Regions from separate parts of the Bacterioplanoides sp. SCSIO 12839 genome, predicted to be linked through region 2. Evidence: predicted binding sites of a transcription regulator. Region 2 holds the regulator's gene; the other holds the start of a gene.

Region 1 (14,807 bases), 1.3 Mb from region 2:
TGGTTTATCACCGCGGGTGGTGCCATTTTTGCGGCCTGGCCCGTTGTTTATGCCGTTGCATTTTCCGGTTTTTATTGGGCACTGCTATTGGTGTTGTTTGCAATGTTTTTCCGCCCGGTCGGGTTCGAATACCGTTCTAAAATGGAGGATGCCCGCTGGCGCAATGCCTGGGACTGGGGGCTGACCATTGGCGGTGCGGTTCCGGCTTTAGTGTTTGGTGTGGCCTTTGGCAACTTATTATTGGGTGTGCCATTTACGCTGGATGAATTTATGCGCTCCAGCTACAGCGGCTCCTTCTGGGCGTTATTAAATCCGTTTGGTTTGTTGGCGGGCCTTGTCAGCTTGGGGATGTTGATGATGCACGGTGCAACGTATTTGCAAATGCGTACCGCTGGGGAGCTGCATCAGCGCGCCCGAACAGCCGGTGTGGTTTTATCGGCCGGTGTGATGGTGTGTTTTGCGGTTGCCGGAATCTGGGTCGCCAATATCGATGGTTATGTGATCATTCAGGCCGCCGATACCGCGGGTGTGATGACACCGCTGCAAAAGCAGGTGGTGATACAGGACGCTGCCTGGCTGAATAATTACCAGCAATATCCGCTGACCTTGTTGGCACCGGTTCTGGCGTTTGTCGGCTTAGTGCTGACGCTGCTGATGTCGCTGCTGAATCGCTCGCCGCTGGCTTTTATCGCCAGCTCGGTTGCCGTCGCATCGATTATTTGTACTGCCGGTTTTAGTTTGTTTCCGTTTTTGATGCCGTCCAGTACGGATCCGTCCGTCAGTCTCACGGTGTGGGATGTGACCTCCAGCGAGCTCACGCTCACCATTATGTTCTGGGTCGCGATGCTGTTTGTGCCGATTATTCTCGCTTATACCGGGTGGGGGTATTACAAAATGTGGGGGCGCCTGACCACGGACTTTATTGAAGACAACCGCTATTCAACCTATTAATGCAACTGAACTGTGGAGGTTCACTATGTGGTATTTCGCCTGGATTCTTGGTGTTTTACTGGCCTGCTCAGCAGGGCTGATTCATGTGTTATGGCTGGAATTTAACGACAATTTTGAGCGCGATGCCGACCTGGAACAATAATGTCTGACGAATTTCAGCCTCATTATTCATCTTATGGCCCGCTGTATCAGGGCTGGGCCCGAGGACTGTCATTGCTGGTGGCCTTGGTTTTGTCGGTAGCCATTCTGGTCATGCCGCAACTGGTTGCAGCGGATACAGCGGAGCTGAAACATGGCCCTTTGTCTCTGGGCATGGCCGGAATTTGTATCGGCTTTGTGCATGGCGTGGGTTATGTCCCGCAGCTGCGTATCTGGCGGTGGCTGTTCAGCCCTTATGTGGGCTGGCCTCTGATGGCTTTATGTGGCTATTGGTGGTTATTCCCTCTGTTTTTCTGAATGGAGTCTGATCATCACTGGTGGAGTAAAAAGCACTTTTCTGTTTTTCTGGGCTTGCTAATATGTCTGTGTGTTTATTTAAGAATTATTTGGGTGTGATATGGCTTTAACGAAAGAAGATTTTCTGGCGCAGGCGCGAGATGCGGTGAATCCGGTTGATGGTGATGCCGCTGAAGCTCTGCTGGCACAAGACGGTGTTGTTGTGCTGGATGTTCGTGAACCCGCTGAATTTGATATGGGGCATCTGCCGGGAGGGGTGAATGTTCCGCGTGGTTTGCTGGAGTTTATGGTGGGCAATCACCCGGCACTTTCCAACACTCAAGCGACGGTATTGCTGTACTGCAAAAACGGTGGTCGCTCGACATTGGCCGCGCATACCCTGAAACAAATGGGGTTTGATCAGGTGAAAATGCTGGTCGGCGGTTTTGATGGCTGGCAGGGCAGTGTGCACAAAGTGGAAGTGGACCCGAACATCTATCAATAACCGTCATTCATAATAACTGCATCACTGCAGATCAACGGATAGAGAGATAACCATGAAACGTTTGATGATAACGGCCGCACTGTCTGGTCTGATGGTGACAACCATTGCACCGGTTCAGGCGGATGAGGCATTAATTAACGAAGCACGCCAGCAGGTGAAACAGTTGGCGGTTCAGTTACAACAAACGCTAAAAAAAAGCATGAAAACCGATGGGCCGCAGGCAGCCATCAAGGTGTGCAACACTCAGGCTCCTGAAATTGCGGCGACGTTAAGTGAAGGTGACTGGACGGTTGGCCGCACTTCGCTGAAGTGGCGTAACCCGGGTAACCAGCCGAATGATTGGGAAACCTCGGTCATGCAATCTTTCGCTGAACAATTAAAAGCCGGTGCCGATCCAAAAACACTGGAAGCGACAAAAACCGAAGGCGACCGCTTTTATTATATGAAAGCGATTCCAACCGGCGGTGTATGTCTTGCTTGCCATGGCGATAACATTGCGCAGCCAATTGCTGCTCAGTTGGATCAGCTGTATCCGGATGATCAGGCCCGCGGTTTTCAGATGGGTGAATTACGGGGTGCGTTTACTCTGAGTAAGACACTCAATTAATCAGTCCTTAAGGAAGGGAATAATGGCGACGCATATTGCAAAAATTCGCTGGCATCAACAGGGTGATTTTAATCATCAAAGTTTTGAACGCCGCCATGAGGTCGCGTTTCAGGAGGGTGTGGTTCTGCCTGCCGGTGGTGCCGGAAATGATTTTGGTGCGGACCCGGAGCAACTGCTTGCTGCATCGATGGCCAGTTGCCATATGCAGACATTTCTGAGTTTGGCAGCGAAAAAGCGACTGCAGGTACTGAGTTATTCAGATGATGCTGAAGCTGTGCTTGGTCAGCGCGATGATGGCAAATTCTGGGTGGAAAAAATTATTTTAAACCCTCAGGTTGAGTTTGGCGGAGACAAAATTCCGGATGCCGATACTATTCAGGCCATGCATGAAAAATCCCATCAGCATTGTTTTATTGCTAACTCAGTGGCTGCCGCCATGGTGGTTGAAATAAAAGGCTAACACAAACCGCGCATTGCACAGTGCCCCTGTTTTTTTCAGGGGCATTCACTATCATTAGTGTTATCTATCAGCAAATGTGACCGAGCATCCTATGGCATCGCCATTACCCAATATTCTTGGCCTCTCCGGCGTTGGACCTCATGAAAATAAACGTGCCAGAAAACTAGGGCGCGCATTTGAGGGGCCGATGATTTTTGTCGCCATGTGGATTGTCTTTGAATGGTATCTGCAGTCTAAGGCTGAGCGCCCTATTGCGGTCACTGCGTTTACCGATTGGTTTATCTGGGGATTTTTCCTGCTCGAAACCGTGGTGTTAACCATCGCGGTGGACAACAAAAAACGTTATCTCGTTAATAACTGGGCAAACATTGTAATTGTTGCCGCGGGTCTGCCGGTATTGTGGGAAACCTTGCCCCATGCCGGTGGTTTAAGGGTGTTGCGACTGCTGGCCATTTTTATTGTATTGATGAATACCTCGGGCACCTTCCGCAAAATCATGGGGCGTAATCATCTGGGTCCAACTCTGATGGTGAGCTTCGTCATTATCGTGATTGCCGGTACGGTCATGGCGGCGATTGATCCCAATGTCGAAACTCCGCTGGATGGTATCTGGTGGGCCTGGGTAACCGTAACCACGGTGGGGTATGGTGACATTGTGCCGGGCAGTACCGCAGGGCGTTTGTTTGGTTCGTTTCTGATTCTGATGGGGATTGGTTTGTTTGCGATGCTCACCGCCAGTTTTTCTTCCTTTTTTATGCAACAGGATGAAAAGGATCTGATTCGTGAAGAAAAACATAACACGCGACGTCTGACGGAAATGGCCACGCGTATTGAAGCGTTAGAAGGCAAGCTGGATCGATTAATTCGTTATTCCGAGCAGGTTGAGCAACGACGTTTGGAGGAGCTGAATAAAAAACGCTGAGGATAAACCCTGACCCCGTATTGACGTGTGAATACCAGAGCCTGCTTACAGACTCTGGTTTGGCACGGCGAAAGGGTTTGCCTCAGGCGTGCTGCTCTTGTTTTTCGGCACAACGGATACACAGGTCAGCGTAAGGAACCGCCGCCAGGCGCAGTTCATCAATGTCTTCACCACATTCCTGACACTCCCCGTATTCACCCTGATCAAGGCGCACCAGAGCGCGATCAATCAGTTCAATTTCATGGCGGGATTCTTCACCAATGGCACTGAGCACGTCGTCGTTTTCACGCTCAACGGCTTGTTCGGCAAAATCAGCGGATAGCGGCTCGTCACGATGACTGGCATCACGTTCGACTTTTTCTGCACGCTTTTGCAGTAACTGTTTGCGTTCAGACAACTCTTTTTGAATGGCTTCTTTGTTCATCGCAATATCCCTTGTTTTCGCTTTTTAATGAGCTTAGAACAGCAAGAATAGCGACCTATTGATTTGCATCAGTGGCCCGGGTAATAAATCACTTAGTCTGAAAAAATGCATTTATCAGTAGGAAACAAGTGATGTCAGAGACTCATTTATTGTCCGATCCTTATCGTGCGCTTGGCACTGACATGCCGTTTAATCAGCGGCTTGAACATCTCTATCGTGTGTTGCGTGAACAGCTCGAAGGGGTCGACCGGTTTGCACTGGCGCGCTACAACCCGGATGACCAGAGCCTTTCTGCATTTATGTTTGAAAGTGAGGCCGGTACGCCGTTTGTGGATTATTGCCAGCCACTGGATAAGGTGCCGTCGTTACAACAACTGGCTGAGCAGAATACCATTCGTGTGGTGGACGATATGCGCGAGTTTCGCCAGGAGGAGTTTATCAGTGCCCATTCGGAAGCACTGCTGGCGGTGGGGTTGCGCGCCAGCTTTACCATGCCATTGCGCCACCAGGGGGAGTTATTAGGCTTTTTGTTTCTTAATTCAAAACGGGCGGGATATTTTGCTCCGCAAATGCTGGCGTATTGCAACGTATGGGGGCACCTGGTGGGGCAGTATGTGGCGCAAGAGCTGTTAACAGCTCCTGATGGATCAGTCGCCGGGTAACAACTCGAGCGCCAGTTTCAGAAAATCCTGAGAAGTGAGAATACCAATCAGGTGTTGCTCATCATCCACCACCAATAAACAGCCCTGCTTCATGGTGTGTAACATGTCACCGGCTTCTCGTAACGGGGTGTCGGCTTTGACGGTGGTCAGGGTGGTTTTCATGCAGCCGGTTAGTTCGGTTTTTGCCAGGTAATTCGCCAGCTGGTGGGCGCCAAATTTATCCGTAATACGAAAGGCTTCAGACAGAAACTCTTTTTGGGTAATTAATCCCATCAGTTTGTTATCCCCGTCGGTCACCGGGATATGGCGAATTTGTCGTTGTGCCATGATGGTTTCGGCTTCTTTCAGGTTGGACTCTGGTGACAGTGTCAGCAGGTTGCGCACCATAATATCGGCGACCTGTTTCATAACCACTCCTTCAATAATTTTTCATAAAAACAATATCCTTTCAGTAAAGCAGGAATTTACCTGAGTGCTATGCTGGAATGCAGGTTATGTCGGATTTTGGAAAGGTCGTATGAGCATCAATAACAATATTCGTAATTATTATGAGCAGCTGGTGGCAGAAGAGATTCTTGCCCGTCTGCCTGGCAGCCAGGATGCGGGGTATCTGGCTGATATTGCCTGTGTGGCGCTGAATCATTTACCGCCACGCTATATTCGTCACGAAGTCGACATGGCATTTTATATGTCGCCGGATGAACTGCACGACATTCACCAGCGGGTTAAACAGGCCGTTGCGGATGCCATTGAATTTATTGCGTCTCACCGCCGTGATGATCTGGAATGAAGTGATGTCACCGTTAAGGTGAAAATGATGCCAAATTGCCCGGCGTCAGGCTTTTTAGCGATGTTTTTGTTATGATGCCGGGCAAATTTTCACTGGTTAAGTTTCTGGAATCCCATGTCAGAATTAAAAAACGATCGCTTTCTGAAGGCGCTGCTGCGTCAGCCGGTTGACCGTACCCCAATCTGGATGATGCGTCAGGCCGGGCGTTATCTGCCTGAATATAAGGCAACCCGTGCTCAGGCTGGTGATTTTATGTCGCTGTGCAAAAACCATGATCTGGCGTGTGAAGTTACCATCCAGCCGTTAGAGCGTTTCCCGCTGGATGCTGCGATCCTGTTTTCCGATATTCTGACCATCCCCGATGCCATGGGGTTAGGCCTGTACTTTGAAACCGGCGAAGGCCCACGTTTCAAAAAGATCATCCGTACCGAAGCCGATGTGAACAGCCTGAATGTGGTGAACACCCAGGCGGATCTGGATTACGTGTTAAAAGCCGTTAGTACCATTCGTTCTGAACTGAATGGTCGTGTGCCGCTGATTGGTTTCTCCGGTAGCCCATGGACACTGGCGACTTACATGGTGGAAGGCGGCTCTTCCAAAGACTTCCGTCATGTCAAAGCCATGATGTACGACACGCCAGAAGTGATGCATCAGTTATTGGATACACTGGCGAAGTCGGTGATTGATTACCTGAATGCCCAGATCGAAGCCGGTGCCCAGGCGGTACAGGTATTTGATACCTGGGGTGGTAGCCTGAGTGATGTGTGTTACCGCGAATTCTCGCTGAAATACATGGAGCAAATTGTTGCAGGTCTGAAGCGTGAACATAACGGTCAGAAGATCCCGGTGATCCTGTTCACTAAAGGTGGCGGTCAGTGGTTAGAAGCCATGGCCGATACCGGTGCCGATGCACTGGGTCTGGATTGGACCACAGATATCGGTAACGCCCGTGGCCGTGTTGGTGACCGTGTGGCATTACAGGGCAATATGGATCCTTCTGTGCTGTACGCGTCTCCAAAAACCATTCGTGCGGAAGTTAAACGTATTCTCGATAGTTATGGTAAAGGCTCTGGGCAGGTATTTAACCTAGGTCATGGCATTCACCAGTTTGTTGATCCGGAGCATGCTAAGGCCTTTGTTGAGGCCGTGGTTGAATTAAGCCCGGAATATCATCAGTAACATTTTAACGGCGCCCAAAGGCGCCGTTTTTATGTGGACTTATTGTGATCGGTAGTTTTCCCGATAGTGCGTTAGCGTATTGTTTTTCAACGGGTTATTACCGCATTATCGACAAAACTAGACGGAAGAAAATGGCCGTTATATAGGGGTTCTGCAAGGATCGTGCTATCTTTCAATGATAGGCTTCGGGGCCTTTAGTGAGCCCTAAAGATACATAGACCCCGAAAACTCGGATGACCGTTTCTCCAGGAATGAGGCGACTCTTGTTATGACTTTGCTTTGGATTCCTCTGCTACCGCTGTTTGGAACCCTTGTCCCACTGCTGGCTGACCGTTTTGGTCGTCAGGTGACGCTGGCCGCGACGGCTTTTATTCCTGCACTGGCTCTGGTGTGTTTATTGGCCTTGATGCCTCAGGTGTTGGCCGGAGAGGTGATTCACTGGCACACCAGCTGGATTCCCAACGCCGGTCTGGAGTTGGCATTTCATCTTGATGGTTTGGGGCTGTTATTCAGTTTGCTGATCCTGGGGATTGGCTTACTGGTGTTGTTGTACGCCCGTTACTACATCTCTGATCAGGATCATATGGGGCGGTTTTACGCCTTTTTGCTGTTATTTATGAGCGCCATGCTGGGCGTGGTGTTATCCGATAACCTGCTGCAGCTTTGGGCTTATTGGGAGTTAACCAGCGTCAGTTCGTTCCTGTTAATCAGTTTCTGGTCGGACAAAACCGAAGCCCGTAAGGGGGCGCGGATGGCGTTGACCATCACCGGCGCTGGTGGCCTGGCCTTGTTAGCGGCCTTTATTGTGATTGGTGAAACCGTTGGCAGTTACAGCCTGACCGAGGTGCTGGCCAGTGGTGATTTATTACGTGACAGCACGGCTTACCCATTAATTGTGGTGCTGTTTCTGTTAGGCGCCTTTACTAAGTCGGCTCAATTCCCATTCCACTTCTGGTTGCCCCATGCGATGGCGGCGCCGACTCCTGTTTCTTCTTACTTACACTCAGCCACCATGGTAAAAGCCGGTGTCTTCCTGCTGGCGCGTTTTTACCCGGTATTGTCCGGAACAGAGCTGTGGTTCGGTGTGGTGTCGATGGTGGGTTTAGCCACCTTGCTTGTGGGCGCTTATACGGCGCTGTTTAAACACGACTTAAAAGGGTTGTTGGCGTACTCCACCATCAGCCATTTAGGTCTGATTACCTTGTTGTTTGGTTTGGATACACAACTGGGCGCAGTGGCGGCGGTGTTCCATATTATTAACCATGCGGTATTTAAAGCATCATTGTTTATGGCGGCCGGTATTATTGACCATGAAGCCGGTTCGCGGGATATGCGTCAGCTCAATGGTTTATGGAAATACATGCCTTACACCGCCACACTGGCAATGGTCGCTGCGTCATCGATGGCTGGGGTGCCGTTGCTGAACGGCTTTTTATCGAAAGAAATGTTGTTTGCCGAAACCTTATCGCAACACACGCTGGGTTCTCTGTCGTGGATTATTCCGGTGTTAGCGACCTTGGGTGGTGCACTGGCGGTGGCTTATTCGTTACGTTTTATTCATGACGTGTTCTTTAACGGCGAGCCGGTTAATCTGCCGAAAACCCCTCATGAGCCTCCGCGTTATATGCGGGTGCCGGTGGAGATCCTGGTGATCATCTGTTTGTTGGTGGGCATTTTCCCCGACTTCACCGTGGGTGCGTTATTGCGTGCGGCGGCGGGAGCAACAATTCAGGGGCCGCTGCCGGAGTTCAGCCTGGCGATCTGGCATGGTTTTAATATTCCATTGCTGATGAGCTTGCTGGCGGTTGTGGGTGGCAGCCTGCTGTATATCAATCGTCGCCATTTGTTTAATTTTCAGGGGCAATTTAACGAAATCGATGCCAAGGTCGAATTCGAAAAATACATTCAGTATCTGGTGCATAAAGCCACACAGCTGCAAAACAGTTTTGATAATGGCAAGTTGCAACGTTACATCACCTATCTGGTATTAATCTCATTAGCGGTGGCTGGTTGGCCTCTGCTGGAGCTGGTGGATGCACACGGTAGTCGGGAGCAACAACCGGCAGACTGGATCATGCTGGTCGGCACCATCATCATTATTATTGGTACCGTGGCCACCATGGTGTTCAGTCATCTGCGTTTATTGGCGCTGGTGATGATTTCGATTGTGGGCCTGGTGGTAGCGGTTGCGTTTGCTTATTTCTCGGCACCAGACCTGGCGTTAACTCAGCTGTCGGTTGAAGTCGCCACCATTATTCTGTTCCTGCTGGCGTTATTCTTCCTGCCACAAAAAACACCACTACAGGAAAGCTCGATTCAACGCATCGTGCGTGACCTCGGTATTGCGTCCGCTATTGGTGCGGTGATTGGTACCCTGTGTTACGTGATGCTGACCCGGCCACTGGAATCCATCTCGGACTTCTTCCTGGAAAACAGTAAAACCGGTGGTGGTGGCACCAACGTGGTGAACGTGATCCTGGTCGACTTCCGTGGCTTCGATACCCTGGGTGAAATCACGGTATTAGCCATTGCGGCGTTGGGTATCTTTAAATTGCTGGCGGGTATGCGTCTGTTTATTCCGGCAGCCGATCAGGACGGTGTGGCCTGGTCAAAAGACAAACATCCGATGATGCTGGCATTGGTATCACAGAGTTTGCTGCCACTGGCATTGCTGATTTCGGCTTACATTTTCCTGCGCGGTCATAACTTACCCGGCGGTGGTTTTATTGCCGGCCTGATTACCGCGATTGCGTTAATTCAGCAATACATTGCCCATGGAGTCAGCTGGATGAAGCAACGGATGGATTTCCCGTATCACTACATGATTGCAATTGGTTTAGCGCTGGCGATTTTATCTGGCCTGGGCAGCTGGTTGTTTGATCGCCCGTTCCTGACAACCTGGTTTGATTATTTCTACTGGCCGGTGGTCGGCAAGTTTGAGCTGGCCAGTGCCATGGTGTTTGACCTGGGTGTCTATTTCACCGTGATTGGCGCCACCATGTTGATTCTGGCGAACCTGGGTAAGTTAACCACCACCGAACGTCCGACAGCAGGAGGTCAATAATCGTGGAAACCTTATATGCAATTTGTGTCGGTGCAATTACCACCGGTGGTGTGTTTTTAGTGTTGCGTGGTTACACCTTTGCCGTGGTACTGGGGTTAACGCTGCTGTCTTATGCGGTGAATTTATTTTTGTTTGCCAGTGGTCGCCTTACCCTGAACGGCGCTGCCATTCTGGGTGAGAGTGACGTGTATGCAGACCCTTTGCCGCAGGCACTGGTGTTAACGGCAATTGTGATTGGTTTTGCGATGACGGCTTTTGCCTTAATTCTGGCATTACGGGCCCGCTCAGATCTGGCCAATGATCAGGTGGACGGTAAAACGGAGATCCACGACGAGTTACCACAAAAAGTGCGCCGTCAGGCAGGAGACGAAAAATGAGCCTGATGGATCATCTGATTTTTTTCCCGGTGTTATTGCCACTGGTGGCCGGTGTGTTGCTGTTATTACCTCCTTTGCATGGTGATATCGCCCGCCAGCGGGTAATGGCGTTTGCGGTGAACGCGGCACTGATTCTGGTGGCTCTGATTTTATTAGGCCAGAGCCTGAAATTTGGCCCTCAAATGTACATGATGGGGGACTGGCAAGCGCCGTTTGGTATTGCGCTGGTCAACGATACGCTGGCATCGATCATGTTGGTACTGACGGCCATTTTGGCAATGGCCGCTCATTTATACGCCTGTGCTGGCGATGATAATAAAGGCCCGTTTTTCCAGCCGCTGTTTATGTTTCAGGTGGTGGGTATTAACGGCGCATTTTTGACTGGCGATATTTTTAACCTGTTTGTTTTCTTTGAGATTTTATTAATTGCTTCGTATTCGTTGTTAATTCACGGCGGTGGCAAACAACGGACACAGGCCGCGGTGCATTATGTGTTATTAAATCTCGCGGGTTCGGCCATGTTCTTGTTTGGCCTTGGTATGATTTACGCCTCATTCGGCACGCTGAATATGGCCGATATGGCGTATAAAGTGGCACACCTGAATAAAGAAAATATCGAGCTGGCCAAATCTGGCGGTTTGTTATTACTGGTGGTATTTGGTTTAAAAGCCGCGTTATTACCGCTGCATTTCTGGCTACCACGTACCTATGCTTACACTTCAACGCCCGTTGCTGCGTTGTTTGCCATTATGACCAAGGTAGGTATCTACAGTATCTGGCGTGTGCATACCGCCATTTTTGGTGACTATGCCGGTGAGTTAGCGGACCTGGCGACGGGATGGCTATGGCCTCTGGCATTACTGACGCTGGTGGCGGGTATTGTTGCGGTATTAGCCAGTCAGACCTTAAAAATGCTGGCATCTAATCTGGTCATTGTTTCAGCAGGCACCTTATTAATTTCGCTGGCATTAAATACCCCGGAAGCAACGGCGGCGGGTTTGTATTATTTAATCCACAGCACTTTGTTATCTGCGGCTTTGTTTTTGATTGCCGGTTTAATTCAGGAGCAACGCGCACAAGCTCAGGATCGTTTTGTGAAAGGTCGTCCGGTGGCACAGCCTTTATTGATTGGCAGCTTCTTCTTTATTGCCGCGCTGGGTTTAATTGGTATGCCACCGTTCTCCGGTTTTATCGGAAAAATTCTGATCCTGCAGGCATCGTCTTCAGCCGTAGAAGCCTCCTGGATTTGGGCGCCGCTGTTATTGTCGGGCTTAACCGCCATGATTATGTTAACCCGAGCTGGCAGCACCTTGTTCTGGCGAGCGGCGGGTCAGCCAGCTCAGGCCGAAAAAGCACATCCATTAAAAGTAACGGCAGTGGTTATTTTATTAGCCTGTTCACCCCTGATGGTGATATTAGGCGGGCCATTGTCTGATCTGACAGTGACCGCGGCACAGCAGTTACATGCACAACCCTTACCTGTGCTTCCTGAAGCAACCGCAGTCACAGGAGTAAACCCATGATGGCACGACTTTTACCCATGCCGCTGCACAGCGGTTTATTGTTAGTGGTCTGGTTACTTCTGAATGGTTTCTCAGCCGGACAATTATTATTGGGCAGCATTCTGGCACTGGCCATTCCACTGATTACGGCACCCTTTGCAGACCGCCAAAGCCGGGTGGTTAAACCGGTTGCCATGGTGGTGTATGTGTTGCGTTTATTAATTGATATTTTTGTCTCAAATATTGAAGTGGCAAGCCGGGTATTGCGCAGCAATAGCCATCTGAAACCGGGCTTTATTGCTTACCCGTTACAATTAACCGGTGATTACCCGTTAACGGTATTGGCGAGTACCATCTCGTTGACACCGGGAACCGTGAGCGTTGATTTTTCTGAAGATAAGCAGTGGTTGTATATTCATGCGCTGCATATCGACAGCGAGCAGGAAATCATTGATTCGATTCGTAATCGTTATGAACTGCCACTGAAGGAGATATTTTCATGAGCAGTGCTGATGTATTGAATTATGCCATTATGGCAACGGGCCTTATGTTATTGGTTTCGTTGTTGCTGAACGTCTGGCGGATTTTATTAGGGCCAGAAATTACCGACCGGATTCTGGCGCTTGATACCTTGTACATTAACAGCATCGCGCTGATTATTTTAATGGGTTTATACAATGGCTCAGCCTTGTATTTTGAAGGTGCTTTATTAATTGCCATGCTGGGTTTTGTCAGCACGGCAGCACTCAGCAAATACCTGCTACACGGGGATATTATTGAATAATGGAAAATTCAGATTTCTTTAATTATCTGGTTGCAGGCTGGCTGATCATGGGTGGCTTTTTTGTATTTGTTGGTTCATTGGGCCTGGCAAAGCTCCCCGATTTTTTTACCCGGTTACACGCGCCAACAAAAGCAACCACGCTGGGTATCGGCTCAATATTAGTGGCCTCAATGATTATGACCAGTGCGCGTGATGGCGGCTTTAGTGTGTATGAGTTGGTCATCAGCTTGTTTTTATTTATTACCGCGCCAGTATCGGCTCATATGATGGCCAAGGCGGCGCTGCATAAAAAGATCAGTATGCTGGAGCGAACTAAAAATGCTGATATTGCGCCGCGGATTGCAGCGCAGCAGACGCCTAAGGAAGAGGGCGAAGCTGAGGATAAAACGGCTTAATTCTTAATATTCATAGGCTTATTTCGAGATATGAATAGGCATGTCAGTTTACTGAAATGCCTATTACGCGGAGCTATCATGAATCATTTTAACATGATAGGGATCTCTATTTTCTGGTTTTGAAATTTACTTTCCTCCCTTAGCGATGGCTGATCAAATAGCCCCGTTATCCTATTTCCAGCGATATCTTCTAGCACAGGATCAACGACAACTTTATATTGAATGTTGTTTTGCCAGCTTTTAATGGGTGAAAAAATCCATTGTTGTTCATTTGTTCCTAAATCAATGGAGCCAGCAACACTTTTGTTGTTGCTGTCTTTAACCCGAATGCGGTAAGCCAGTGATACATGGTCAATCGGCGCGTTAAAATCGATCATTAAGTTTTCGCGGGTTTCTGTATTCGGGCTGCTGATTACCCAGTTAGACAGATCCGGTTTGTCGTAGTCAGCCTCTGTTACCGTAAAGGTTTTTATATATTCCGACGAGCAGCCGAGCTGGTTAATCGCTGCTGCATCAATGCTTAAATGATAAGTTGATCCTGGTGTTAACGCTCTGCCATAGGCGTTATGTGCCACAAGGCCTGTTTTTACCCGGCCCGGGTCAAATAATAATGTCAGTCGGGTTCTGTCAGGGCTCCATAGACTGAGTTTATTCTCCAGGAATACGCCTTCGAGTTTTTTACCTTGGTCATTTTTCAGGTGAATATGAGATAGGGTATTTTCTGTTTCCATTGGTTCGCTGAAATAAATATAAAAGCGCAGCAGGTTTTCAGGAAGTGTATCAGCCGTCGGATAGACGGCTGATACCTGCACTAACTGACTTCCATCCTGACACTGTTTGGCGGAAGTTAGGTTCGACTCCGCCTGTGTCATTGCCGTCATTAAAAACAACATGAACCATGATGTTGTCAGCAGTGCCGTTTTCATTACTTTTTAACCTCTTTTTTTGACAGTTCACGGGTCAGGTCAGGGTAGCCTGCATCGGTCTTCAGTAAGTTCTGGAAGTTTCTGAACATTTCTTGTTCAGGGTAATATTTGTAATCTTTAAAGTTATATTCACTGATAAAATCATTCAGGCGGAAGTACGCGCCTTTACGATAAGAGATCAAATCAATATCACCGGTGCCCATATTACGCTTAAGAGTAGCGATATATTGACCATCCTGATCTGCTGCCTGTAGTACGCCGGATAATGGAATTGGGCGGGTTGGTACACCGGCTTTGGCCCACATTTCCGGAGTTGATAAGCCTTCTTTGTTGTTGGCTTCAACCAGATCGGCAACACGAATTAAGTCGGCGCTGCGCTCTTTGTTGATGACCAGAACAAAGTCTTCCTGCTTTTGAGTGTGGTCGGTTGCAGTAAACTTAATAACATCCAGTGGTGTGTTGCCATAGCCCAGCTCGGCAATGGTTTTACCTTTTACATGGGCGCCGTCCGACAATTCAGCCGTCGGAATGGTTACCAGTGGAGTACAGGTGTAGGCAGCCACAACGGTTTCTACGCCATTCAGGTTCAGCACTTCCATCGCCCTAATCGGAGCACGTGTTTCTGTTTGATCGTGAACGGTATGGTAGATTTCAATATTGGTGCTGGTGTCTTTGTCAGTGAACGGGTATTCAACTTTGCGCAGCGTTGAGGCAAATTCACCGGTAGACAAGCTGGAAACATACAGGGTGCCATTGACATAATCTAAATCAGTAATGGCTAACGTTGTTGCCGGAATATCTCGCCAGAATTTGACCGAATCATC
Region 2 (14,807 bases):
TCCGTGCAGAAACCGAGCGTTATGGCCCGTACTCTGTATCTGGCGAGCACGTGTATGAGCACCCATTCCTGTGGGGTTCTAAGCGTACTGGTCCGGATCTGGCACGTTTAGGTGGTCGTTACTCTGACGAATGGCACCGTGCTCACATGTACAACCCACGTGATGTTGTACCTGAGTCCATCATGCCTTCTTACCCATGGTTATTCGAAGACACTGTTGATGGTCGTGAAACACCAAACAAAATGATTGCTCTGCGTCGTGTAGGTGTTCCTTACACAGATGAAGACATCGAAGGTGCAAAAGCGGCAGTTGATGGCGTCACTGAAATCGAAGCTCTGGTTGCTTACCTGCAACAACTGGGCACTGTGGTAACTAAGCGATAAACGACGGGAAACCCATGGATATTAACGACGTGCGCGGTTTGGGCTCTATTTTCGCCCTGATAGCTTTTAGCGGAATCTTGTGGTGGGCCTATGGCTCCAGCCGCAAACAACGGTTCGACGATGATGCTCAGATTCCATTTCATAACAATGATGATGGAATGCCGCCGCACGACGATAACGATCGGAGTAAATAAATTATGTTAGAGACATTCTGGCAAGTATGGGTCGCGGTAATTGTCGTTGGATCCATCATTGGTTGCGGCGTACTGATTCAGTACACCAGCCGCGGCATGAGAAAAGAAGAAACTGATCAAACTACCGGCCATGAGTACGATGGTATTCAGGAGCTGGACAACCCATTACCACGTTGGTGGGTAATGATGTTTTGGTCCACCATTATTTTTGCAATTGGCTATATGTTCGTATACGGCCTGGGCAACTGGAATGGTTTCCTGACGGTTGAAGTCGACGGCGAACAAGTTTCCTGGTCTTCTTCAAACCAATGGAAAGCGGAAGTTCAGTCGTTCGAAAAAGATATCGAACCTTTGTTCAACGAATATGCTGCAACGCCGATTCCAGAGCTGACCAAAAACAAAGAAGCGATGGAAACCGGTAAGCGCTTGTTCATGAGCAACTGCTCTATCTGTCACCAGACTGACGCAGCAGGCACCAAAGGCTTCCCGAATCTGACCGACAGCGACTGGCTGTATGGTGGTAAGCCTGAAAACATCGTACAAACCATTAAGCATGGCCGTATGGGTGCAATGCCAGCATGGGGCGGTGTTCTGGGTGAAGAAGGTGTTGCCGATATGACCGCTTATGTGCGTTCTCTGGCAGGCCTGAAGCATGATGCAGCATCTGCTGAACGTGCGGCACCTAAGTACCAGCAACTGTGTATGGCTTGTCACGCTGTCGACGGCACTGGCAACCAACTGGTTGGTGCACCTAACCTGACTGATGACGTATGGCTGTATGGCGGTTCTACCAAAGACATCACCTTCACTCTGAAGAATGGTCGTAACGGTAAGATGCCAGCATTCGGAGAGATTTGGGATACCAATACGGATCAGAAGATCCATATTGTATCGGCCTACATCTACTCTCTGTCTCAGAAGTAATTTGTCAAAGCCAGCCTCTGCCATGGCGGAGGTTGAGCTAAGACAATAAAAACTGAAAAAAGCGGCCTTGAGCCGCTTTTTTCGTTATAAGCTTATTCCAAAAGCTATATAATTGGAGCGTTATATAAGGAACGCCGGGGTTAACCAACCCGATAGGGAAATTTGATAATTCAGGCAAAGATAGTCTAAACCTTGACTACCGATCTGAAAAAATGATGAGAAGCGCTGCAGCTGACCTGAAAAAGAGTTACCAGACCTTTTCTGGCCGAGCAAATGCAACCAAGAGACCCAACCAAGGTGATTTGCTGTTATGAGTAATATTCCGGTTAAGGACGTTACCCCACCTCCCGCTAAACAACCTCAATCCATGTATGAAAAACGTAAGAAAATTTACGTTCGTGAAGTTGAAGGGTTGTTCCAGAAAATTCGTACCTATTCCCTGTGGGGCCTGATGCTGGCGTACTTTGGTACCGCCTGGCTCAATTGGGGTGACCGTCAGGCAGTATTTTTTGACCTGCCTGCACGACAGTTTCATATTTTTGGCATGACCTTCTGGCCACAGGACTTCCCGTTGCTGGCAGGTATCCTGATTATCTGTGCTTATGGCCTGTTTACTATTACCAACATGGCTGGGCGTATCTGGTGTGGTTATACCTGCCCACAGTCGGCCTGGTCATTTATTTTTATGTGGATCGAGGAGCGTGCAGAAGGCACTCGTAACCAACGTATTAAGCTCGACAAAGAAAAGATGTCAGCAACCAAATTCCGCAAAAAAGCTATCAAACATATTGCCTGGCTAGCTGTCGCGTTCTGGACAGGTGTTACTTTTGTCGGCTATTTCACCCCAATTCGTGAACTAATACCGGACATGCTGTCATTTGGCATGAACAGCTGGGGCGTATTCTGGATGTTATTCTTTACCGCCGCCACCTACATCAATGCCGGCTGGATGCGTGAACAAGTCTGCATCTATATGTGCCCTTACGCCCGCTTCCAGTCGGTTATGTATGACCGTGACACACTAGCGGTATCGTATGACGAAAACCGCGGCGAGCCGCGCATGCATCGCAGCAAGAAAAAGCTGGCGGAAATGGAAGCGAAAAACGAAAAACCGGGCGACTGCGTCGATTGCTCTTTGTGTGTCCAGGTATGTCCAACCGGCATCGATATTCGTGATGGTCTGCAATATCAATGTATTGGCTGTGCCCTTTGTATTGATGCCTGCGACTCGGTGATGGAAAAACTGGACCTGCCAAAAGGCCTGATTCGCTACACCACTGAAAACGAGCTGGAAGGTCAGAAAACCCATTTCTTCCGCCCTCGTCTGGTCGGTTACGCCGGTATTCTGGTACTGATGATTGGTGGCCTCATCTACTCCATTGTCACCCGCACACCGTTTGAGCTGGATATTGAACGTAGCCGTGGCGCTCTTTACACCGTCACCGCCAACGATACCGTGAAAAACTCGTACTACCTGAAACTGATGAACATGTCTCAAACCGCTGAGACGTATGTTCTTAAAGTGGAGGGCCTCGACGGAGCGACCACCAATGCACCGTCAGAATATGAGCTCGAAGTAAACGATCTGGAAGAAGTCGCTCTGACTCTGGAGTTGGATCCGGCTGAGCATCCACTGGCGACCAGCAAAACCACCATTGAGTTTGTGGTCACCCGCAAATCGAGCGGTGAAGAAGTGGCCCGTGAAGAAAGCCGCTTCATTGCTCCGCGTCAGTAAATAAACGCAAATCGTCGGGGCAAAGCCCTAGAGCAAAACCGCCCAAGTCGTTAAACTTGGGCGGTTTTTTTATGCAGGTTCAGACTGAGAGAATTATGAAACCCGAGAATCAAGAGAAAGTAACCCGGTTTTATCAGGAACCCCTGATGCTGATTGTCATCGGTATTCCGATTCTGGCCGTGATCTGGGGTTTTATCATGCTCTCAACTGCATTAAAAACCAAAGACTCTCTGGTGAGTGATAGCTACTACAAAGATGGGGTCAGCTACACCGAAAATCAGGCTGCCGATGAAAAAGCACGCTCTCATCAGATTAATGCCACTGCGGTATTCACCGCCGATGAAATGCGCCTGACACTGAATGGTTTACTGGATGAATTTCCTAATACCCTGCAAGTGCATTTGATTCATCCAACACTGGAAGATCGTGATGTCACACTGCTGCTGCAACAAATGTCGGATGGCAGTTATGCAGGTGTTAACGATATCGAATTACCCGGCCGTCGTCGCATTTGGGTTGATAGCCTCGAACAAGGCTGGCGTATACGCGCTTACCCATTCATTGAATCGGGTAAAGAGATTCAGCTGAACGCTCAATAATCATTTCTTATCTCAGTGAGTAATCGATGACGAGCGCTGAAACACATCCCGGGCCAAACAAAGAGCTTTGTTTTGGCCCTAATACCGCATGCTTTCATTGCGGTGAGTTAACCGACGAAGGTGACCGTTGGTCTACCGAAATCGACGGCCAGCAACAACCCATGTGTTGTCCGGGCTGTAAAGCCGTAGCAGAGACCATTATCGCCAGCGGCCTGAAAGATTATTACAAACATCGCACTGAACTGCCGGAACTCAGCCCTGCTAACAGCGATGACACCGACCTCACCGCCCGCGATACCCTGAAACTCTACGACTCAGCCGCTCTACAAAAAGGCTTTGTTGCTCACCTGAGCAAGAATGATCAAGGTCAGAGCGGCCATTACGCCGAAGCCACTCTGATTATTGATGGCATCAGCTGCGCCGCCTGTGCCTGGTTGATTGAACATCGGGTGAATCAACTCAGTGGCATTGAAAACGCGGTGTTAAATATGTCGAATCACCGCCTGGTGATTCGCTGGCGTTTTGATGAAATTCCACTTTCCAGCATCGTCGAAGCAATCTATCGCCTCGGCTATCGTGCTTCGCCGTTTTCGGCTACTGAGCAGGAAGCGCAGCGCAGCAAAGAAAGCAAACAAGCGATCCGCCGTCTGGCCGTTGCCGGAATCGGCATGATGCAGGTGATGATGATTTCGGTGCCGCTGTACGTTGGTATGGCGACCCAGTACGAAATTTTTATGCGCTTTGCCGCCATGGTGTTAACCTTGCCAGTAGTGCTATTCAGTGCTAAGCCATTCTTTATGGCAACTATCAGGGATCTGAAAACCCGCCATTTAACCATGGACGTGCCGGTCTCGCTGGCGATCATTCTGGCCTTTACCTCGAGTATCTGGAGTACCTTCAATCAAGGACCGGAAGTGTATTTTGACTCTGTTTGTATGTTTACCTTCTTCCTGCTGCTCGGCCGTTTTCTGGAAATGCGCGCCCGTCACCGCATGGGCAAAGCCGGTAACAACCTGATGACCTTATTGCCAAATGTGGCGTTAAAGGTAGTGCCGGGCCAAGACGACGAAGTCATCAGTAGCGAAGAGATTCAGGTGGGCGATATTCTGCGCCTGAAACCCGGCCACGCCATCCCTGCTGACGGCCTTGTTGTGGATGGTCAGAGCTCGGTGGATGAAGCCGCACTGACCGGTGAGTACATGCCAATCACCAAGTCTGCTGGTGATTCTCTGATCGGCGGCACCTTCAACGTTGAAAACCCGATGCAGATGAAAGTGACGGCCACCGGTGCTGAAGCACAGCTATCAACGATTATGCGTCTGATGGATCGTGCCCAACAGGAAAAACCACGGGTTGCTTTACTGGCCGACAAGGTTGCCAGCCATTTTGTTGCAGCCGTGTTACTGATCTCCGGCAGTGTGTTTGGCTTCTGGGCCTGGCAAGGCGATGATCATGCGTTTTTTATTGCGCTATCCGTTTTGGTGGTGACTTGCCCATGCGCCCTCTCCTTGGCGACACCCACTGCCCTGACCGCAGCCACTGCAGCATTACGCGAAGCCGGATTGCTTATCAGCAAAGGCCATGTATTAGAAACCCTGACTCAGGTTGATCGTGTTGTGTTTGATAAAACCGGCACCCTGACTCAGGGGAAACTGTCGATTGAGCAGGTCATCCCTCTTAACCAGCAAACAGAACAAGGGGTGCTGGAACTGGCTGCCGCACTGGAACAACATTCGACTCATCCGATTGCACGAGCGTTTCAGCAGATTGAACCGGCAAATAGTGCCACCGATATCGAACAGATTCCGGCTCAGGGCATCCAGGGCACCATTGCAGGCCAGCGTTATAAACTGGGGCATCTTGCCTTTGTCTCAAATCAGCCGGCTTTCACCTCAAACCAACCGCTGCAGCAACCAGAAGACAGCGAAGGCCAGTGGTTATTGCTGGCAGATGAGCAACAGCCGCTGGGCTGGATTCAGGTGAACGACTCATTGCGCAAATCCGCCTATCGGTTGTTAGCTGGGTTACGTCAGCGTGGTATTAAAACGGCGTTATTAACCGGCGACCCCAGCGGTTCCGGCGAACGGATTGCCACCGAACTGGGTATTGATGAATTACGCACGGGCGTTTCACCAGAAGAAAAGTTGCAGCAAGTCAGCCAATGGCAACAACAAGGTGAGCGCATTTTAATGGCTGGTGACGGTATAAACGATGTTCCGGTTCTGGCCGGTGCCGATATTTCACTCGCAGTGAACGAAGCCACTGATTTGGCAAAAACCAATGCCGATACGGTGCTCACCAATGGCCGCCTGGAAGTGATTCTTGCGGCTCTCGATGGCGCGGTGGCTACCCGCCGCAATATTCGCCAGAACATTGGCTGGGCACTGGGGTATAATCTGGTGGCATTACCCATTGCTGCCGCCGGACTGGTTCCCCCTTGGGCGGCGGCCATTGGCATGTCATTAAGTTCATTGATTGTTGTTACCAATGCCCTGCGCCTGACGCGCATTGGTCGTCTTATCCGGGAGAAATAAGCCATGGATATCATTTACGTTCTGGTACCTTTATCTTTGCTTCTGCTGGCGATTGCGATTGGTATTTTCTTTTGGGCCGTTAAAAGCGGGCAGTTTGATGATATGGACTCTCCCGCTCATAAAATCCTGTTTGATGACGACGACGATTTGCCCCGCCAGAAAGATTCCTCGAAAGACTCTTCAGACAACCACTGAGCGTTAGTATGAATGAACCTCTTTCGCTCATCACCGCGCTATTGCTGGGCTTATTTGGCGCAAGCCATTGCCTGGTCATGTGCGGTGGCATTGCTGCTGCAACCGGAGCCGCCGCTAACGAAACACACAGTAAAGTTGCCACCCTGCTGGCGTTTAACATCGGACGCATTTCGTCTTACACCTTTGCAGGACTCATCGTCGGATTCTTAGGCCTGTGGCTGCAACAGTTACACGATGGACTGATGCTGTCGCTGCGCTCACTCGCCGGCGTCATGCTGATACTGATGGGGCTTTACGTTGCCCGGTGGGCCAGCTGGCTAACCCGCATTGAGCAACTTGGACAAGGGTTATGGAAGCGTTTACAACCCTCGGCCGGAAAGCTGATGACCCAATCATCGCTGCGCTCCCGGATCGCTCTGGGCATGTTATGGGGCTGGTTGCCTTGTGGCCTGATCTACAGCACGCTGAGCTGGGTAGCCGCTAATGGTGATCCATTGCTGGGCGCTTTAACCATGGCCACCTTTGGCCTGGGCACTCTACCCGCATTATTTGCCGGCGGGCTGGCTACAGCCACGCTCAGCCGTTGGTTAAATCATCAACTGACGCGGCAACTAGCCGGACTATCGCTCATCATTTTTGGACTCTGGACACTGGTTTCTATTTGGCTTCCTGTTCTTGACAGATAAGCCTATCACTAGGAACATAGACCCAGTTTTTCACAGCAGTCCCATCATGGGATTATCGTTGCAGGCTTTATTTATGAAACCATCCTCTGTATCAACCCCATTGCGTGGCACTCAACCTCATTGCCAGACCTGCTCGCTGAATGCGCTGTGTCTGCCATTGTCACTGAATGACACTGACATGGAACGCCTTGACGATATCATTCGTCGTGGTCGCCCGATTCAGAAAGGCCAGCTGTTATTTCAACAGGGCGAAGCGTTTCAATCCGTATTTGCCGTTCGTACCGGCGCATTAAAGACCTATACCTTGGCTTCTAACGGCGAAGAACAAATTACCGGTTTCCATCTGGCCAGTGAGCTGGTTGGCCTGGCTGGCTATAACAACGAATACTATCCGTTATCCGCCAAAGCACTGGAAACCACAACCGTCTGTGAAATTCCGCTGACTCAGCTGGATGAACTGGCCGATGAATTGCCCGACCTGCGTAAGCAGCTGATGCGCACCATGGGTACTGAAATCCGTCACGACCAGAACATGATGCTGCTGCTGAGCAAAAAGAATGCTGAAGAGCGTGTAGCCTCCTTCTTGATGGATATTTCCACTCGTTATGCCCGTCGTGGCTTCTCGGCGACTCACTTCCGCCTACCAATGTCTCGTGTTGATATCAGTAACCATCTTGGCCTGGCAGTAGAAACCATCAGCCGTGTATTTACTCGTTTCCAGAAAAACGGACTGATCGAAACTCAGGGCAAAGAAATTATTCTGCAAGATCTGGATCTGTTAAAAGAAATGGCCGGATTATTGTCCGAAGAAGAATGTGGCCATGCCACAGAAGAAGAATAAGCCGTTTTATTATTGCCTCACCAGAATAACAGCTTATCAAAAGCGCCCGGATTGTATCCTGGCGCTTTTTTTATGTACTTTATGCAGCCCGATAATAATCATTCATTCCCACTGAGGCCTGTTTATGAGTTGCCAGGCAACCCTGACAGTTGAGCAACAAATTGCCACTATTTGCTTTAGCAATCCCGACCAGCATTACATGACGGTTGAATTGCTGGAGCAGATTCAACACGCTTTTCTCAAGGCAGAAGATGATCCTCAAGTACGTGCCATCGTTCTTAAAAATCAGCAGCCGGGTTATTTTATTACCCACTACTCACTGGATGAAATCAATCAGGTGCTGGAACTGCCGATGAAACTCAAGCCTTGGCTGAAACGGTTGTTTCCGGCAACACTTCGGCTGTCGATGGCGCTGTCGCGTCAGCTAATTCGGCTTGATCACAGGGCCAGTACTCAGCGCATATTGGATAAAGCCACGCACAATACCTTACTGCAGGGCACCATCACCTACGCCCGGGTGAATCGGTTTTTATTACGCTTAAGACAGAGCCGTAAACCGGTGATTGCTATGTTGGCTGGTAACACTCAGGGTTATGGAATGGAGCTGGCATTAGCTTGTGACTTCCGCTTAATGGCCCGTGGAGAATACCATTTAGGCCAAATCGAATCGCTGATTGGTCTGATTCCCGGCTCCGGTGGCATGCATCACCTGGCACGTTTAACCGGTACCGCAAAAGCCATGGAGTTATCCATGCTGGGAACCCGGTTGAAAGCCGACGAAGCCGAACAACTCGGACTCATTTATAAAGCCTGTGACGAAGATGCGCTGGAGCAGGAATGTTATCAATTGGCGCAACAGCTCTGTTTACGCAGCCCGTTATCGTTAAGTTATATCAAACGAAATATTAACCGGGGTCGCAGCCTGGACTTTGCTCAGGCGATCAAAATGGATGAAGTAGGATTTATGGACAGCGCTTGTACACCACAAGCCAGTGACACTTACCGGCAACAGCGGCAGCGTCTGAATCAGGGTGAGAGTATCAATAACAGCTTTGAACATTGGCAGCAGACAGATTTAAACCAGACTTTGAAGTGAGCCTGAAGTAAGTCAGCCATAAAACAAACGTGGCTGACACGATAAAATCGCGTCAGCCACGCAGGGAAAACAGACGAATCAGCTCGTGTGTGCCGCCTGCATATCTTCATTAATATGGCGACTGGCACGGGTAAACTGCCAGATACCCACCGCCGCAGCGACAAAGGATACGATCAATACCGAATAGCCAACCGAGCGGGTACCAAAGTCATCACTCAGCATGTCACTGCCAATACCAATCAGGAATGGCCCTAAACCTAAACCAATAATATTGGTGGTAAAGAACAACACAGCCGATGCTAAGGCGCGCATTCTGGCTTCAACCATACCCTGCACCATCGCAATACTTGGCCCCATAAATACCGTCGCCATCATTGCTGGCACCATAAACAGGCTCAGTACCAGATACATGGAATCCAGCGTGTAGGTTAAGTACAAAAAAGGCAACGTAATGATCACAGCTGCCGTTGGAATCCAAGTGTACCAGCGACGATCATGACGACCTTTTTTATCCGCCAGATAACCACCCACCAGTGTTCCCAAACCACCCAGAATACCGCTGCCTAACGCCAGCCAGGTACCCAGTTCACCGGTCTGAATTTCAAAATTACGCAGCATATAAGGCGCAAACCAGATCGCACCGCCATAACCAATCAGGGTAAAGCAGGAAGCACCAATCGCCACATGACGGAAGGCTTTTTTGCCCATCATCATTTTCATCGACGCCATAAAGGATGGCATTTCACCACTGCTTTTGATGGCATCCGTAGCGCCACGTACCGGTTCACGAATGGTAAACTGCAGCAACAGAGCAATCAGAATGCCCGGCACACCCACAATAATAAAGGCCATGCGCCAGCCGTAATATTCGTTAATCCAGCCACCTAATAAGAAGCCGAATAAAATACCAATATTCAGACCAACCGAATAAATCGATAACGCCGTAGCGCGTTTTTCCGCAGGGTAGATATCCGAAATAATCGAGTGCGCCGGGGGACTGCAACCGGACTCACCTACACCCACGCCAATACGGGCTAATAATAACTGCGGAAAGTTTTGCGCCATGCCACACAACACGGTCATCAGGCTCCAGGTGCCCGTGGCAATACTCATGATGCTGCGGCGTACCCAACGATCCGCCAAACGGGCAACGGGAATCCCCATAATCACGTAAAAAGCGGCGAAGGCGATGCCGGTTAACAACCCCAGCTGAGAATCACTCAGACCCAGATCCTGTTTAATCGACTCCTGCAGAATCACCATGATTTGTCGATCAATAAAATTAAAGGCGTAAGTAATGGTTAACAATAATAAAACGTAATTGCGATACAGCTTATTGTCATAAGGCCGATCATGATTGCGCTCAGGCTCTGTCGTAGAGAGCAAGGTTTGTTGCTTGTCTGGCATGAGTGTGTCCTGAAGTATGTCTGGGTTTTTATCATTATTTTTAGACTGACCTAATGAGGTATCAGGTCTGACTACAGCCGATACTATCTAAGACTTTAATCTAATTGCACCACAGGACCAGCAAGACTCTTATTCCATTCCCGACACACCAGTAACATAACAACTTAGCGCTCTTTATCCGGCAGGCTAACCATTCTCTCCAACCAGGCTTGTTCTTCAGCCGGGTTATGCAGCTGATCGGATGATGCAAGATCCAGAGTCATCTGCGAGAAAGGCTGTAAACGGGCAAACACCACCACATTGCGATAACCGGGCAAGTCGATGATACGGGTGCAAGGGAAATGTTCGCGAATCACCAACAAAAAGTCGCGCAACTGTAGGTCATCTTCAGGTATCAGATTGATCGCCAGGCAGCCATCAGAGTCCAACATCGCAGCGGCGTATTCACACTGGCTCAATACATCAACAGGGTCACGGCTGGTCAGGTGATCCATCAAAATAATGTTATAGAGTGAACTTGCAGCATCAGAAGCACGCTGTTTCAGAAAACGCTCTGCATCCATCGGAAAAATTTCCATACCACCGCGGATGTGCTCCGGCGGCAGTACAAAATTTTTTTGTATCGCAGCGATCAATTCGCGGTTAATTTCAACAGAATGGAGGGTCGCATCAGGAAGAATACGAGTAAAAAATCGCTCAACGGATGCCCCACCCATCCCCAAATTCAAAATACGAAAATGCTCTTCTTTGGCCTGATAGTTCGCAAAATAACGGGTCATCAACATCAAACGCACGGTCGGCAAATACGGTACATCCGGACAATCCATATTGATCACGGCCTGCACCGCGCGATCGCCAAAACTGAGCCAGCGCAGACTACCCTTCTGGTACAGGATGAAACTGTTATCGTCTGACTGATACAACAACTGGCTGTTCTTTTTTAAATCAGCCAAATCCTCGCCTTTGGTAAAAATAATCCCAGCCCCTTACATCATTCAATTTTCTGTTGCACAGAAACAAAAAAACCCGGCATAAGCCGGGTTTTTTCTGCATTAATCTAAATCAGATTACATGCGCTCCCAAACGGTCGCGATGCCCTGACCCAGACCAATACACATGGTAGAAACACCGAACTTCGCATCTTTCTGCTCTAATACGTTGATCAGAGTAGTCGAGATACGAGCACCGGAACAACCCAGTGGGTGACCCAGAGCGATTGCACCACCGTGAATGTTAACGCGATCTTCAGCGATGTCTTTCAGCTTCAGATCTTTAACACATGGCAGGGACTGAGCAGCAAATGCTTCGTTCAGTTCCCAGTAGTCGATATCAGTTACGTCCAGGCCAGCACGCTTCAGTGCTTTTTTGGTCGCAGGAACAGGACCGTAGCCCATGATCGCAGCATCAACACCAGCAACCGCCATACCCAGGATACGAGCACGTGGCTTCAGACCCAGTTCCTGAGCTTTTTCGTAGCTCATCAGCAGCATCGCAGACGCACCGTCGGTGATCTGAGAAGAAGTACCTGCAGTAACAGTACCAGCTTTAGGATCAAATGCAGGACGCAGTTTGCCCAGGCTTTCCGCAGTTGTTTCCGGACGAATGGTTTCGTCTTCAGTAACCAGGATTTCTTTGCCGTCAGCATCGTGACCGTACATTGGAACGATTTCGTTTTTGAAGTCGCCGTTCAGAGTCGCAGCGTGAGCACGACGGTGAGAACGAGCAGCAAACTCATCCTGCTGCTGACGAGAAATACCGTGCATTTTGCCCAGCATTTCAGCAGTCAGACCCATCATGTTCGATGCTTTCGCAGAGAACTTAGATGCTTCAGGGTTGTGGTCGAAACCGTGCTGCATGTTAACGTGGCCCATGTGCTCAACACCACCAACAACGAATACATCGCCGTTGCCAGTCTGAATCGCCTGAGCAGCTGTGTGGATTGCAGACATTGCAGAACCACACAGACGGTTAACAGTTTGTGCGCCTGCTTCTTTAGGCACAACTGATGTCAGAGAGATCTGACGTGCTACGTTGAAGCCTTGCTCCAGAGTCTGGTTTACACAGCCCCAGATTACGTCTTCTACCAGCGCTGGGTTTACACCAGTGCGCTCGAACATAGCGTTAATCAAGTTTGCAGAAATAGTCTCTGCACGTACGTTGCGGAATACACCACCTTTGGAACGACCCATCGGTGAGCGCACTGCGTCAACAACAACAACGTCTCTTGGCCCAATTGGATTTGGCGTGTTAGACATAGTTAAATTCTCCTAATGTGCTCTATTAACCAATGAGGTCAATTAACCAAAGTAGCTTTCGCCGTTCGCAGCCATTTCACGCATACGATCGGTTGGTTTGTACAGGTTGCCCAGGTCAGCGTACTTGTCACACAGAGCAACAAACTCAGCCATACCCACAGTGTCCATGTAACGGCAAGCACCGCCACGGAATGGAGGGAAACCAATACCGAAGATCAGACCCATGTCAGCTTCGTTTGGTGTATCAACGATGCCTTCTTCGATACAACGAGCCACTTCGATACACATTGGAATCATGCAGCGAGCGATGATTTCTTCAGCGTCGTATTCTTTCGCTTCAGAAACAACTGGCTTGATCAGCTCGTAAGTTGTTTCATCAACAACTTTCTTCGGCTTGCCTTTCTTATCGGTTTCGTAAATGTAGAAACCTTTACCGTTCTTCTGGCCATAACGCTCGTTTTCGAACATGACTTCCATAGAAGTTTTGAAGTCAGCCTTCATACGGTCTGGGAAGCCTTCCGCCATTACTTCGTTAGCGTGAACACCAGTATCGATGCCAACAACGTCTAACAGGTAAGCAGGACCCATTGGGAAGCCGAACTTCTCCATCACTTTGTCGACTGCCTGGAAGTCAGCGCCATCGCGAACCAGACCAGCAAAGCCTGCAAAGTAAGGGAACAGTACACGGTTAACCAGGAAGCCCGGGCAGTCGTTTACAACGATTGGGGTTTTGCCCATTTTCTTCGCGTAAGCAACGGTCGTCGCAACGGCTTCTTCAGAAGTTTTCTTACCACGAATAACTTCTACCAGAGGCATCATGTGTACTGGGTTGAAGAAGTGCATACCCAGGAAGTTTTCCGGGCGCTTCAGGTCTTCAGCCAGCAGATCGATAGAAATGGTAGACGTGTTAGAAGTAACGATGGTGTCTTCACGCACGTTGTCTTCCAGCTCAGCCAGAACCATTTTCTTAACTTTTGGATTTTCAACAACCGCTTCAACCACAGTATCAACGTCACCGAACTCAGCGTAAGACAGAGTTGGACGGATGCGGTTCAGGGTTTCACCCATCGCCAGAGGCTTCATCTTCTTGCGCTCAACACGCTTAGACAACAGCTTGTTCGCTTCGCTCAGACCCAGCTCGATACCAGCTTCCGCGATATCTTTCATCATGATTGGCGTGCCTTTAACAGCAGACTGGTAAGCAATACCACCGCCCATGATGCCTGCGCCCAATACTGCAGCCTTGTTGGTTGGCTTAGCAGTTTTGTCGTAGTCTTTTGCTTTTTTCTTCAGCAGCTGGTCGTTCAGGAACAGACCGATCAGAGCTTGAGACTCAGTGGTTTTCGCCAGTTTAGCGAAGCCTTTAGACTCAGCATCCAGTGCTTTTTCACGGCCAGCATTCGCCGCTTTTTGCATGGTTTTGATTGCCATGATTGGTGCTGGATATTGACCTTTGGTCTGACCCGCTACGAAACCTTTAGCCGTTTCGAATACCATCATTTGTTCCATGCTGTTCAGGTGCAGCTTAGATTTCTTCTCTTCGCGGCGCGCTTCCCAGTTGATGTCACCAGCAATCGCCAGTTGCAGCATAGCAACGGCTTGCTCTTGCAGCTTGTCAGCCGCAACAACAGCGTCTACAGCGCCGTCTTTCAGAGCTTTTTCTGCTTTGTTTTCAGCACCCATGCAGATCCATTCGATCGCATTGTCAGCACCAATTACACGAGGCAGACGAACAGTACCGCCAAAACCAGGCATCAGGCCCAGCTTAACTTCTGGCAGACCAACTTTTGCCTTGTCAGACATAACACGCATGTCAGCTGACAGACACATTTCAAAACCACCACCCAGTGCGATGCCATTGATAGCAACCAGAGTAGGAACAGGCAGGTCTTCAAACGCATTGAAAATGTCGTTTGCTTTGAGAGCCCATTCAGCGATTTCTTCTTCGCTGTTTTTGA

The links. Region 2 encodes FNR, which switches genes on or off when oxygen is low (the NO sensors DNR and NnrR bind a similar motif). Its sites were predicted from a motif close to TTGATNTANATCAA; they were not measured.
Region 1: KFF03_RS01070 (TraR/DksA family transcriptional regulator) is a predicted target of FNR. The motif match lies at 4,363-4,376, and genes of this name have one in related genera.

The regions. Positions count from the first base shown of each region.
Region 1 covers NZ_CP073745.1:210,966-225,772, forward strand. The annotation lists gene cydB (cytochrome d ubiquinol oxidase subunit II) at 1-951, shown strand, start outside; gene cydX (cytochrome bd-I oxidase subunit CydX) at 977-1,093, shown strand; gene KFF03_RS01045 (cyd operon YbgE family protein) at 1,093-1,407, shown strand; gene KFF03_RS01050 (rhodanese-like domain-containing protein) at 1,508-1,891, shown strand; gene KFF03_RS01055 (DUF3365 domain-containing protein) at 1,944-2,498, shown strand; gene KFF03_RS01060 (OsmC family protein) at 2,521-2,958, shown strand; gene KFF03_RS01065 (potassium channel family protein) at 3,035-3,880, shown strand; gene KFF03_RS01070 (TraR/DksA family transcriptional regulator) at 3,963-4,304, opposite strand; gene KFF03_RS01075 (GAF domain-containing protein) at 4,436-4,966, shown strand; gene KFF03_RS01080 (HPP family protein) at 4,952-5,374, opposite strand; gene KFF03_RS01085 (late competence development ComFB family protein) at 5,484-5,756, shown strand; gene hemE (uroporphyrinogen decarboxylase) at 5,871-6,935, shown strand; gene KFF03_RS01095 (monovalent cation/H+ antiporter subunit A) at 7,204-9,999, shown strand; gene KFF03_RS01100 (Na+/H+ antiporter subunit C) at 10,002-10,376, shown strand; gene KFF03_RS01105 (monovalent cation/H+ antiporter subunit D) at 10,373-11,899, shown strand; gene KFF03_RS01110 (Na+/H+ antiporter subunit E) at 11,896-12,381, shown strand; gene KFF03_RS01115 (K+/H+ antiporter subunit F) at 12,378-12,662, shown strand; gene KFF03_RS01120 (Na+/H+ antiporter subunit G) at 12,662-13,057, shown strand; gene KFF03_RS01125 (Ig-like domain-containing protein) at 13,141-13,983, opposite strand; gene KFF03_RS01130 (hypothetical protein) at 13,983-14,807, opposite strand, start outside.
Region 2 covers NZ_CP073745.1:1,494,438-1,509,244, reverse strand. The annotation lists gene ccoO (cytochrome-c oxidase, cbb3-type subunit II) at 1-383, shown strand, start outside; gene KFF03_RS07045 (cbb3-type cytochrome c oxidase subunit 3) at 398-577, shown strand; gene ccoP (cytochrome-c oxidase, cbb3-type subunit III) at 581-1,501, shown strand; gene ccoG (cytochrome c oxidase accessory protein CcoG) at 1,812-3,236, shown strand; gene KFF03_RS07030 (FixH family protein) at 3,332-3,835, shown strand; gene KFF03_RS07025 (heavy metal translocating P-type ATPase) at 3,862-6,369, shown strand; gene ccoS (cbb3-type cytochrome oxidase assembly protein CcoS) at 6,373-6,564, shown strand; gene KFF03_RS07015 (sulfite exporter TauE/SafE family protein) at 6,573-7,250, shown strand; gene fnr (fumarate/nitrate reduction transcriptional regulator Fnr) at 7,324-8,091, shown strand; gene KFF03_RS07005 (enoyl-CoA hydratase/isomerase family protein) at 8,216-9,187, shown strand; gene KFF03_RS07000 (MFS transporter) at 9,266-10,594, opposite strand; gene KFF03_RS06995 (hypothetical protein) at 10,759-11,547, opposite strand; gene fadA (acetyl-CoA C-acyltransferase FadA) at 11,662-12,849, opposite strand; gene fadB (fatty acid oxidation complex subunit alpha FadB) at 12,892-14,807, opposite strand, start outside.